Regions from separate parts of the Shouchella phoenicis genome, predicted to be linked through region 1. Evidence: riboswitches for the same ligand, from Rfam matches in the RefSeq annotation. Region 1 holds a riboswitch; the other holds the start of a gene.
What was found. A riboswitch is a leader RNA that binds a small molecule or an ion and turns the genes downstream of it on or off. The one in region 1 is predicted to bind lysine.
Positions count from the first base shown of each region.

Region 1 (5,343 bases):
GAAAATAGAGGCAAAAATCAAAAACCTATGTGGCTTAAATGGCTCCTGCGTATTTTATTTGCCTATATCGGTTTATTAGTTCTCGTTCTTGCCTCGGCAATCGTGACAATGACGGGAACATTTACGCTAATTGTATTGGAATTATTTGTTGATCATGATGGATTAAGAAGTATTAATGAAAATTATTTTGTTCCTGCGTCTGAATTTTTATGGGGTTTATTCACGCGACTCGTGCCGGGGCTATAGACGAGTATGGATAGTCAAGAGTTGCTTGTCGTTGGTCTTTTTATGCTCTGCTTTATTGTTGCAGGGATTTTTGGCGGAATTGGGTTGGCAGCAGTAATGAGAGGAAAGAAAAAACCCCTATACTGGAGTGTTCCTTTAGCAATCGTTAGCGCTATTTTATTTATTATTATGATGTTTGTCACGCTCTTATAAAAGGTTGGTGTGAAATGAGTTTCGTAAAAGCAAAGTATAAAACAGGTATTTATATTGGAAAAATCATTCAAGTTGAAGAAGAACAAAACCGAGCATTGTTCCAAGTGTTTGCTGTTGAAAATCATCCAAAACAAGGAGATCTGCACAACCCAAAGCAAGTTGACGTACCATATTTTCATCAACGAAAAGCGCTTTCTTACTTAGAAAAAACATGGGTGCCCTATACAACAGTTAAACCGTATGAATATGACGACGTTCCAGATTACAAGGAATCCTTGGAACGTGCGTGGCGCTCATCGTATAAAGCTTTACTAGAAGACGATTCAGAATGGGCGAAAAAAAGCGTGCCCCTGCTTGAAGAATTAAAAATGGAGTATCATTTGAATGACGTTCATGATAAATCGTAATTATCATTTTTACGAATGATAACATCTTATTATGGATTCACTTATAAAAAAAGCGTAGCTCTTAAATGAATAAAGAGCTACGCTTTTGTTTATGAATTTGCATATAAAGTTGTCTGTGGTAAAAACGGCTCTAATAGATGGTAAAGGCGCGTTTCTTCGTCATCCGTTAGTGGAATGAGCGGAAGGCGAACAGAACCTGCTGGTAATTGGAAAGCTGTTAAAGCTGCTTTTACTGCGGTAGGGTTAGGAGCCATAAACAAACCGGTCATAATCGGGTAAAGACTATGATGTATGGTTTGTGCGTGCTTGAGATTTCCGCTTGTTAATGCGGTCATCATTTCTTTCATTTCGCTGCCTACGATATGAGAGGCAACCGAAACGACTCCTGTAGCACCGACTGCCATCATTGGTAACGTTAACGAATCATCTCCACTATAAACAAGAAAATGATCAGCGGTTTGCGCAACAATTTCTGTTACTTTATCGACATCTCCACTTGCTTCTTTTAATGCAACGATATTGGGTACAAGAGATAAACGTATGGTTGTTTCAACGGACATGTTTGCTCCTGTTCTACCTGGTACGTTGTAAAGCATCACAGGGAGGGAAACAGCTGTTGCAACTTGTAGCATATGTTGATAAATGCCTTCTTGAGAAGGTTTATTATAGTAGGGTGTAACCACCATAATCCCATCCGCACCAAGTGCCTCTGCTTCTTTGGCCATTTCAATCGAGTGGGTTGTATTATTTGAACCAACACCGGCAATCACATTCATGCGCTTATCTGCAGCTTGAATGGCTAAAGCGAGCATTTCTTTTCGTTCTGCAGCAGTGAGTACAGGCGCTTCTGCTGTTGTTCCGTTAATGACAAGCGTGTCTGTACCTGTGTTTGCAAGATGTTGAATAAGAGAGTACGTTCCTTCTTTGTCGATCGAACCATCTCTAGAAAACGGTGTAATCATTGCTGTTAGTAATTGGCCAAAATGCATAAAAATCCTCCTTATGAACAGTTGAGAGGAATAAAAAAACAACAATGAAAAATCCATTGCTGCATAGGTCGTACCTACTTCTTTCATGTAGCCCCCCATACAAATGTATGACAGTGCTGCTCTTGTTAAGAAACAGCCCCAATAAAGAATGGACATAGGTCACTCTTTATTTCGGCAGTCGCACCTTTCCATTTCACATCAACAGGCCTACACCCTTAGTGAATGTACTGATTGCGTATGCACCTCTACTGTAATTCTGTTCAATTATTATGGATTTACCATATCAAATTTTTTCCTAAAAATCAAGGTTAACGTCTGAATTTCCCTCTATGTTGTTGTAAACAATTTAACAATAAATCAAGTTCCTGTGAGCATTTAACAGTTTTTCTTGCACCGAGACCGAATTTTTTTGCGATCAGATGCATTTCGTTTCGTTTGACTTCTATATCAATATGAATCATGGTTTCACTCCACCCATGGAATTAGTACAAGGAGTATTATAGCGTGAATTGATCAGAAGAAAAAGCTTTATTCAAAACTAGTCAAATACTTCTTTTCTTAGTCAATTCTCGACAAGTTCGGAGCTTCTGCTTTTATTCCATATTCAGACAGTAATGATTGATACTCCATTGCATACAATCGAGCGGTTAGTGTTGCATAGCTATAATGCAAACGTTCATCGTTTAAATCTTCATTCGCAATGGCATGGTCAAGCTCTTGAAGAGCGACGAGATAAGAGTGGTGCAAATCAATGAGCTCATTAAACGGTTCAACAGGTTGAGACGTTTCAAATGATTCGGCGTGAGCAATTAGTTCGGAAGTTTGTTCACTTGCTTTAGCAGAATGTCCTTCAATGTTCTTACCTAAATCTGAAAAATAGGGAAAGATTGTTCCTAAATATGTTGAAATCTCATACGCATATGCTTCACTTTCAGGTGTTTGTTCTAATTTATAATGGTTCACATCTTGGCGATTTGATAATTTCTTTATTTCATCATCTTGGGCTTGAGGTGTGTTCCCGTCTACGCAAGCAGTCATAAGTAGACATAGAACAGAAAAGACAAGGGTTATTTTTATCATCTTGTTCACGGGACTCGCTCCTTTTTTACGATAGTGTGCGTGAATCAACGGTTTTTATGCGGGTTATCCAACATAAAATTGGCGACGAGCCCCTCGAGAACAGCAGGTGTTTAAAGGCATTGAAGCGAGATTTCACGCAAAAATGGCTGAGACCGTGCCGGGATAAAGACGAGACCGTGAGCGTAAGTAATAGAGCAGAGCAAACCGAAGTCGCCCTTGTGCCTGTGGTGCCAATTGAGCGGGAATGGTCGTTTTGAGACGGTGTAGGGGTTGTGAAAAGGATTAAACTGACATATTGTTATAAAACAAACAAAAAAACTGTTGACTGTTATACTACAATGGCATATAGTAAGTAGTAAGCACAAAACAATTTGAGGAGGAGATGACATGGTACCAGAAAAAGAACAGCAACATGTTGATCATCAAGAAGAGGAAATGTCAATTTTAGATATGATTAATACGTATCATGCCTAATGAGCCTCTTGGCTCTTTTTTTTGTGCTAGTACAGATTTAATTAATTTCTTGTTTTTAAAACAGATAGAACGGGTAAAGAAGAGTGTCCACAGAAAAAGGAGAGGTGCTATTTTGACTTCAATAACTTGCGGTGTATTTTTTTCAATCGTGTGGCTCGGTCAAGGAACCGTAACGATAGGTGAGAGGTAGGGCACTTATTGTTTGAAAAAAATGAAGGAGGAAAAAATAATGAGCGTAACGCCTTCTAAAGAAGAATACCGATATAAAATTGATGAAATGAGAAAAGAAGAAGAACAATATCGACGTGAAGCTTTCATTGAGATTTATGAAGAGTATGTTTCTGTGCTAGAAAAAGAAATTAAACAGCTGCAAGAAGAAAAAAGGAATTAGTCTGGTGGCTAGTTCTTTTTTGCTTGAATAAAGAATACAGTTTCATGGTAAACTGTTTGAGGATTTGTTATAGTTAAAGCAAGAACGCAGTATGGAGGGATTTAGATGACGGAACATATTCATATGTATAAAGAAAATAAAAAAGAAGGACCTACATTTGTTCTTTTACATGGCACTGGTGGAAATGAAGAAGATTTGCTTCCCCTCGCGGACATCATTGATACGCAAGCGAATGTCCTTGGGGTACGAGGAAATGTGCTAGAAAATGGCATGCCGCGTTTTTTCCGCCGTCTTCAAGAAGGTGTCTTTGATATGGAAGATTTAAAAAAGCGTACAGATGAACTTCATCAATTTATTAAACAAGCTGCTCAAGAATATCAGTTTAATGATCAAGAGATTTATGCGCTAGGCTATTCAAATGGAGCAAATATTGCAGCGAATATGATGTACGAACATGGTTCAGTATTTAAAGGAGCCTTTTTATTTCACGCCATGGTACCGCAACAAAAAAACGATCTACCATCATTGTCAAACACGTCTGTTTTCGTAGGTGCTGGAAAAAATGATCCGATGATTCCTGCTCCGGAAACTGAGACATTGATTCAAGATTTAACACATGCAGGTGCGGCCGTTGAAAGCTACTGGACAAATGGCGGTCATCAATTGTTAAGAGAAGAGCTTGAAGCAGCAAAAACGTGGTATGAAGCGTTAAAAGCATAATCGGGTAGGGCGAAGCCTTTCTATTGAAAGTGGACAAAAAATCGAAACTTCGTTACACTGCTTTTAAGAAAAGCAGCATGGAAAGGTTGAATCTAAGTTGAAAGAACAAAGAAACAGTTGGCTATATGCACTTGCTGGTGTTGGGTTAGTTGGTGTATTTTCTTTAGCATTACTTAGCAATCTTTGGTACCAAATTGTCGTCCTTTCAGCGTTAATTGCTTTGTTTGTCTTTCTTGTGTTGAAAACAAAACGATTGGAGCAAAAGCTCGATCAATTTTTACAAGAAGATGAAGTGAAACAGACACAATTGGACCAAGAACAAGAGAAAACAAAAGAACATGACCTAGAAGCCTTGCAGGAAAAAGAATTTCAACTACAAAAGCTTGATCTTGATCGTACACAGCTGTTTGAAGAATTATTAAGTAAAACGGAATTAGAGGAACTAGAAAAAGAAAGAATTCGCGAGCGTTTAGAACAAACGGATACCGAAACGTCAAAAGTTCGTCAAGAATGGTTAAATGCGTCAAGTCGTTTAATGAATGTAGTAAAAGGAACAAAGAAACTGTTTGTTAAACAATCACCCATGCGAGAAATCGCTGCTTCAATGGATCCTGATATTCTTGAGTCAGGATCGTTCGCTGCATTAAACCATGAAATTCAGCGTTTATTACCTCGTCTATCAAAAGATAGCAACCAATCATTGGCAAATTCAAATTTTATTGACGAAGACAATCAGCTTACGAGGTCTGGTTACAAAGCTTTATTGCAGGCTAACGAAGAAGATAAATAAAAAAAGTGTGCCGTAGCACACTTTTTTTATTTATAACTATTTACGAGGTCGTTA
Region 1 covers NZ_JBDFMQ010000001.1:1,886,967-1,892,309, reverse strand. The annotation lists gene ABC361_RS10205 (hypothetical protein) at 1-246, shown strand, start outside; gene ABC361_RS10200 (hypothetical protein) at 253-438, shown strand; gene kapB (sporulation phosphorelay system protein KapB) at 453-845, shown strand; gene dapA (4-hydroxy-tetrahydrodipicolinate synthase) at 935-1,834, opposite strand; lysine riboswitch at 1,915-2,090, opposite strand; gene ABC361_RS10185 (aspartyl-phosphate phosphatase Spo0E family protein) at 2,143-2,295, opposite strand; gene ABC361_RS10180 (hypothetical protein) at 2,393-2,923, opposite strand; gene ABC361_RS10175 (hypothetical protein) at 3,618-3,779, shown strand; gene ABC361_RS10170 (alpha/beta hydrolase) at 3,885-4,499, shown strand; gene ABC361_RS10165 (hypothetical protein) at 4,597-5,289, shown strand; gene pepF (oligoendopeptidase F) at 5,316-5,343, opposite strand, start outside.

Region 2 (5,343 bases), 890 kb from region 1:
GCGAAGCGCAGTTTCAAATCATTTTAGCAAATCTTCGAGACCGAAAAACAGGACAGCGTCCACATTGGACTGTTCCTCATCTTATTGATGAAATGGACGGCGTAAGGATTGGCTATATTGGCTATACCTCAGCTATGACGCATTTTTATGAACAGTTAGGGTGGGATGTTTCTTATACAATTGACGACATTCAAGCCGATGTTGATCGATTAAAACCGGACGTTGATGCCGTTATTTTATTATCTCATCTAGGTTTACCAAAAGATGAAATGATTGCAAAAAACGTCCAAGGAATTGCAGCGATTATAGGTGCACACACGCACCATAGTTTACACGGTGGGCTTAAAATCAATGAGACATGGATTACCCAAGCCGGGAAACACGGCAACTATTTTGGTGAATTGACGCTAACATTTGAGCAAAATCAATTGATCCATACAGAGCCAAAGTTAATCGATCCTACCCAATGTCAGGAAGACGAAAATAGTAAGCAGCTTCTAGAAACGTTAAATCAGCAAGCAACTACTGCCCTTTCTGAGCCAATGATTGCACTGACAAAACCATTTGATGTGAAATGGTTTGAACCAACACATGCGACACAGGGATTATGCGATGCATTAACCGAATGGTGTGGCGAAGAGATTGGTATGATGAATGCAGGAGTGCTAATGGAAAGTTTGCCAAAAGGCAATGTGACGTATGGGGATATTCATCGAATCTGTCCACACCCCATTAATCCATGTATTGTGGAATTGACAGGGAAGCAATTAATCGATACAATTCGCAGAGCTCAGACCGATGATATCGTTAAGCTAGAATTAAAAGGCTTCGGCTTTCGAGGCAAAGTGCTCGGTCTGATGTTGTTTACTGGTGTCGACATCACATCTGAAGGGATCTTTGTAAAAGGTGAGCACGTAGTTGAAGATGCGATGTATCGACTGGCAACTCTTGATATGTATACTTTCGGTTTTTTATTTCCGCATATTGCGAATGCGGCTTATAAACAATATTTACTTCCTGAATTTTTACGTGACATAGTTGCAAAGTTATTGCAGACAGGAACAAACACGTTTTCTTTTTCATAAGGTGAGAAGAAACCAGTTGAAAAAGGAGCGGATTTGTCCAATGATAAACGTTGATCCTATTGTAATTGATGGCGAAACATTTTTAGCGATTACGGTGAAATTACCAAAGACTAATTTTATGGCTGTTACATGTGATGCAGGTTATATCATGTGTGGCGCTTTAGATGTAGGGCTCTTAAATGATAAGCTTAAAGAGAGAGGCATTATCGCTGCACGTGCAGTTGGGGTTCGAACGATTGAACAGTTACTAGAGGCCCCATTAGAATCTGTCACGTTAAAATGTGAAGAATTAGGTATAACAAAAGGAACCATTGGCAAAGACGCTTTATTAAAAATGAAACAAGTAGAAGAGTAATTGATTGAAGGGATGAAGCTAACAATGCAGCAATATTTACAGCTATGCGAGCATGTGCTAACACAAGGCTCGCAAAAATCAGATCGGACAGGCACTGGAACGATTAGTACATTTGGGTATCAAATGAGATTTGATTTACAACAAGGATTTCCAGTTGTCACGACTAAAAAAGTCCATCTTCGTTCTATTATCCATGAGCTTCTATGGTTTTTACAAGGCGATACGAATATTAATTATTTAAAAGAAAATGGCGTACGTATTTGGAATGAATGGGCAGATGAGTCGGGCGATTTAGGTCCTGTATATGGAAAACAGTGGCGCTCTTGGGAAGGAGCTAATGGGAAAACGGTCGATCAAATCAAGGAAGTCGTTGAACAAATTAAGACGAATCCAGATTCTCGTCGTCTTGTTGTGAATGCGTGGAATGTGGCAGAAATTGATGACATGGCCCTTGCTCCGTGTCACTGCTTGTTCCAATTCTATGTTCAAGATGGAAAATTATCTTGTCAGCTGTATCAACGGAGTGCAGATGTATTTTTAGGGGTTCCGTTCAATATTGCATCTTACGCATTATTAACGATGATGATAGCGCAAGTTTGCGATTTAGAGCCTGGAGAATTTGTTCATACTTTTGGTGATGCCCATCTTTACTCCAATCACATTGAACAAGCCAAATTGCAGCTAACAAGAGATCCTCATCCACTGCCGACGATGAAAATAAATCCAAGTGTGAAGAATATCTTTGATTTTACAATCGAGGATTTTGAATTGGTTGGCTATGAAGCACATCCGCATATTAAGGCGGAGGTGTCAGTTTGATTATTTTTGTGTATGCAAGAGACAAGCAGTATGGAATCGGAAAAGATAACGATATGCCTTGGCACTTGCCAGCTGATTTAAAGCATTTTAAAAATACGACTACTGGTCAAACGATTGTGATGGGGAGAAAAACATTTGACTCGATGAATGGCCCACTTCCAAATCGTCGCAATGTCGTTCTAACAAGAAATGAAACGTTTTCGGCACCTAACACAGAAGTCGTTTATGCAATCGATGAAATCGTGAAGGAAAGCAAAGAGCAAGATATTTATGTAATTGGTGGTACAGAGATATTTAAGTTATTCTGGGACGAGTGTGACAAGCAAATTGTAACGGTCATTGATCATGTATTTGACGCGGATACGTTTATCCCTGCACTTGATAAAGAAAAGTGGGATTTGGTTGAAGCGATTCAAGGTACGATGGATGAGAAAAACCGCTACCCTCATGAGTATCGAACGTATGTGAGAAAGAAATAACATTTTTTAGTTCAAAGCCTAGTCCCTCTTGCATAGAAATAGACAAGAGGGGGTGGGCTTGTTTTGCGTAAACGTCATCGATTTCAACCAATTAAAGCTGCTAAACAATCTGGAGCTCCTTTGCCTTTTCGATATGTCTTGCTTTTTTCGTCCATCTTATTTGCGATCTTGTCAATTCAAGGATTGTGGTTTGTTGATTCGCAACTTCGACCAATTATTTCGCAAATTGCACATCGTGAAATGGAGCGGGTCGCAACGTATACGATTGAGCAGGCAATGACAGAAGAGCTTTCCAATATGGATATGAGTGAGATCTTTATAAAAGAAACCAATAACGATGGAATTGTCGTTTTTCTTGATGTTAATACGCAGAAGTATAATGAATTAATGGGAAGGGTTCAGCATCGGGTTCATGAAGTCATGAATCAAATTCAGCGTGGAGAGATAAATAGCTACGGTGATCAAAATCATGTTGTTGCAACGATTCCTCTAGGTCGTGCATTAAATAATGCGTTATTAACCGATGTAGGACCTGGCATTCCTGTTCGATTTGCATTAATGGGTGATGCAAAAGTGCAAATGAGGGATGAGGCTGAGGCACTCGGCATTAACAATACACGGTTATCTTTTTATGTGAACATTGATGTCAATATGGATGTCATTCTCCCGTTTTCTGAAACATCGGATACAATATCCGTTGAATTGCCAGCAGGTTTTGCTTATGTTGCTGGACCTGTCCCACAGTTTTACGGAGGGCAAGGTGGCTTCGGGTATCCAGTCATTGGTGAAGAAGACATGAACCAAGAAGACATGAACCAAGAAGAGATGAATGAAGAAGACACGAATCAAGAACAAGAAGAATAGAGACGCGAGCGTGTACATCACTCTGTTAAAAAATGGTCGTCAGGTCCAGACCGCTCTAAATTAATGAGATTCATGATTACATTTGAGCGCAACAAAATAGTAAAATTGTCGTATTTTGTCATTGTTTGTGAAACAAACGTGTGGTAAGATAAATATTGAATTGAATAGAACACCTCATCTGCTTGATGGGGTAGAGGCGCAAAAAAAATCAGTACATGCTTGGAGCTTGAACAGCAATGATTGGAGTGGAAAGGTTTTTTTGCCGAAGCGAGAAGAAACGTTCATTTCTTTTTAGCTGGGTCGTCATTTAAGAAATGGCGGACTGTCACAGGAAACTGTGGAGGACTACTATGGATGGGACTGTTAATTGTTTTAGACAATAATGGGTTTATACCATGATTGTCTTTTTTTTGGTTACAGTCTTTAAAGGAGAGGTTATTATGGATCACGTAGGTTGGTTATCACTTGTCCCGCCAATTGTGGCGTTAACATTAGTGATTTTAACAAGGAAGGTTTTTATTTCTCTAGGAATTGCCATTTTAATTGGGGCATTTATTGCATTTGAAGGAATTATGCAGGCTTTTGCGGGGATTTTTCAAACCTTTATCTCGTTTTTTATTTCGTTTGAAACATTAGAAGAGCCAAGCTTTGCAGGGGTTGTGCAATCAATGGTTGAGAATGGGGTTTCCATAAATGATTGGGAACTGTACATTATGTTGTTTCTAGTCTTTTTAGGGATTGTTGCGAGTCTGATTACGTTTTCTGGTGGTGGACAAGCTTTTAGTCGCTGGGCAGAAAAACGAATTACGACTAGAAAAAAATCATTGTTTTTACCTTTTGTTTTAGGAATTATTATCTTTATAGATGATTATTTTAATGCATTAACAGTAGGAAATACGAGTCGCCCTCTAACCGATCGTTATCGTGTATCACGGGCAAAATTGTCATATATTGTCGATTCAACATCAGCGCCAATATGTGTGATTACGCCTATGTCAAGTTGGGGTGCATATATCATTGGGATTTTTGCATCCGTGTTTGCTGCAAACCAAATTATTGAATATAGTCCGCTACAAGCATTTATTTACACGATTCCAATTAACTTTTATGCGTTAATCGCACTTATTTTTATTGTATTAGTCATTGTTTTTAACATTGATATTGGATTGATGAAACAGCATGAGAAACGCGCAAAAGAAGATAATCAATTAACAGATCCAGCTAAAGGAGATGTGCCAGGAAGCTTATCTGCTGATTTACAGATGGATAACGGGCGTGTTTCGCAATTGTTTGTTCCGATTCTTGTTCTTGTTATTGCAACTGTAACAATGATGTTGGTTACAGGTGCTCAAGGTGCGAGTGGGGATGGCGTAGACGTCACGGTCTTAACGATGATGGAGTACACAGACATTGGTTTATCACTTTTAGTCGGTAGTTTTATTGGCCTTTTAACAACGATTGCTATGACCTTTATGACAAAACCAAAAGCACCTGATTTTGGTAAAGCAGTGATTGCTGGTGTGAAATCAATGCTACCAGCGATTGGAATTTTGTTATTAGCATGGACAACAATTGAAATGATTGGGTTACTAGGTACAGGAAACTATTTGGCTTCGTTAATTGATCAATCTATTCACCCTGGATTTTTACCAGTGCTTATTTTCTTAGTAGCCGCGTTTTCTGGATTAGCAACTGGTACGTCTTGGGGGACGTTTGGTATGCTCTTACCAATTGCGGCGCA
Region 2 covers NZ_JBDFMQ010000001.1:2,779,488-2,784,830, reverse strand. The annotation lists gene ABC361_RS14960 (bifunctional metallophosphatase/5'-nucleotidase) at 1-1,085, shown strand, start outside; gene ABC361_RS14955 (YunC family protein) at 1,126-1,440, shown strand; gene ABC361_RS14950 (thymidylate synthase) at 1,465-2,259, shown strand; gene ABC361_RS14945 (dihydrofolate reductase) at 2,256-2,738, shown strand; gene yunB (sporulation protein YunB) at 2,802-3,602, shown strand; lysine riboswitch at 3,786-3,958, shown strand; gene ABC361_RS14935 (Na+/H+ antiporter NhaC family protein) at 4,043-5,343, shown strand, end outside.
Region 2: linked by a shared signal. The riboswitch ahead of ABC361_RS14935 (Na+/H+ antiporter NhaC family protein) and the one ahead of dapA (4-hydroxy-tetrahydrodipicolinate synthase) in region 1 are both predicted to bind lysine.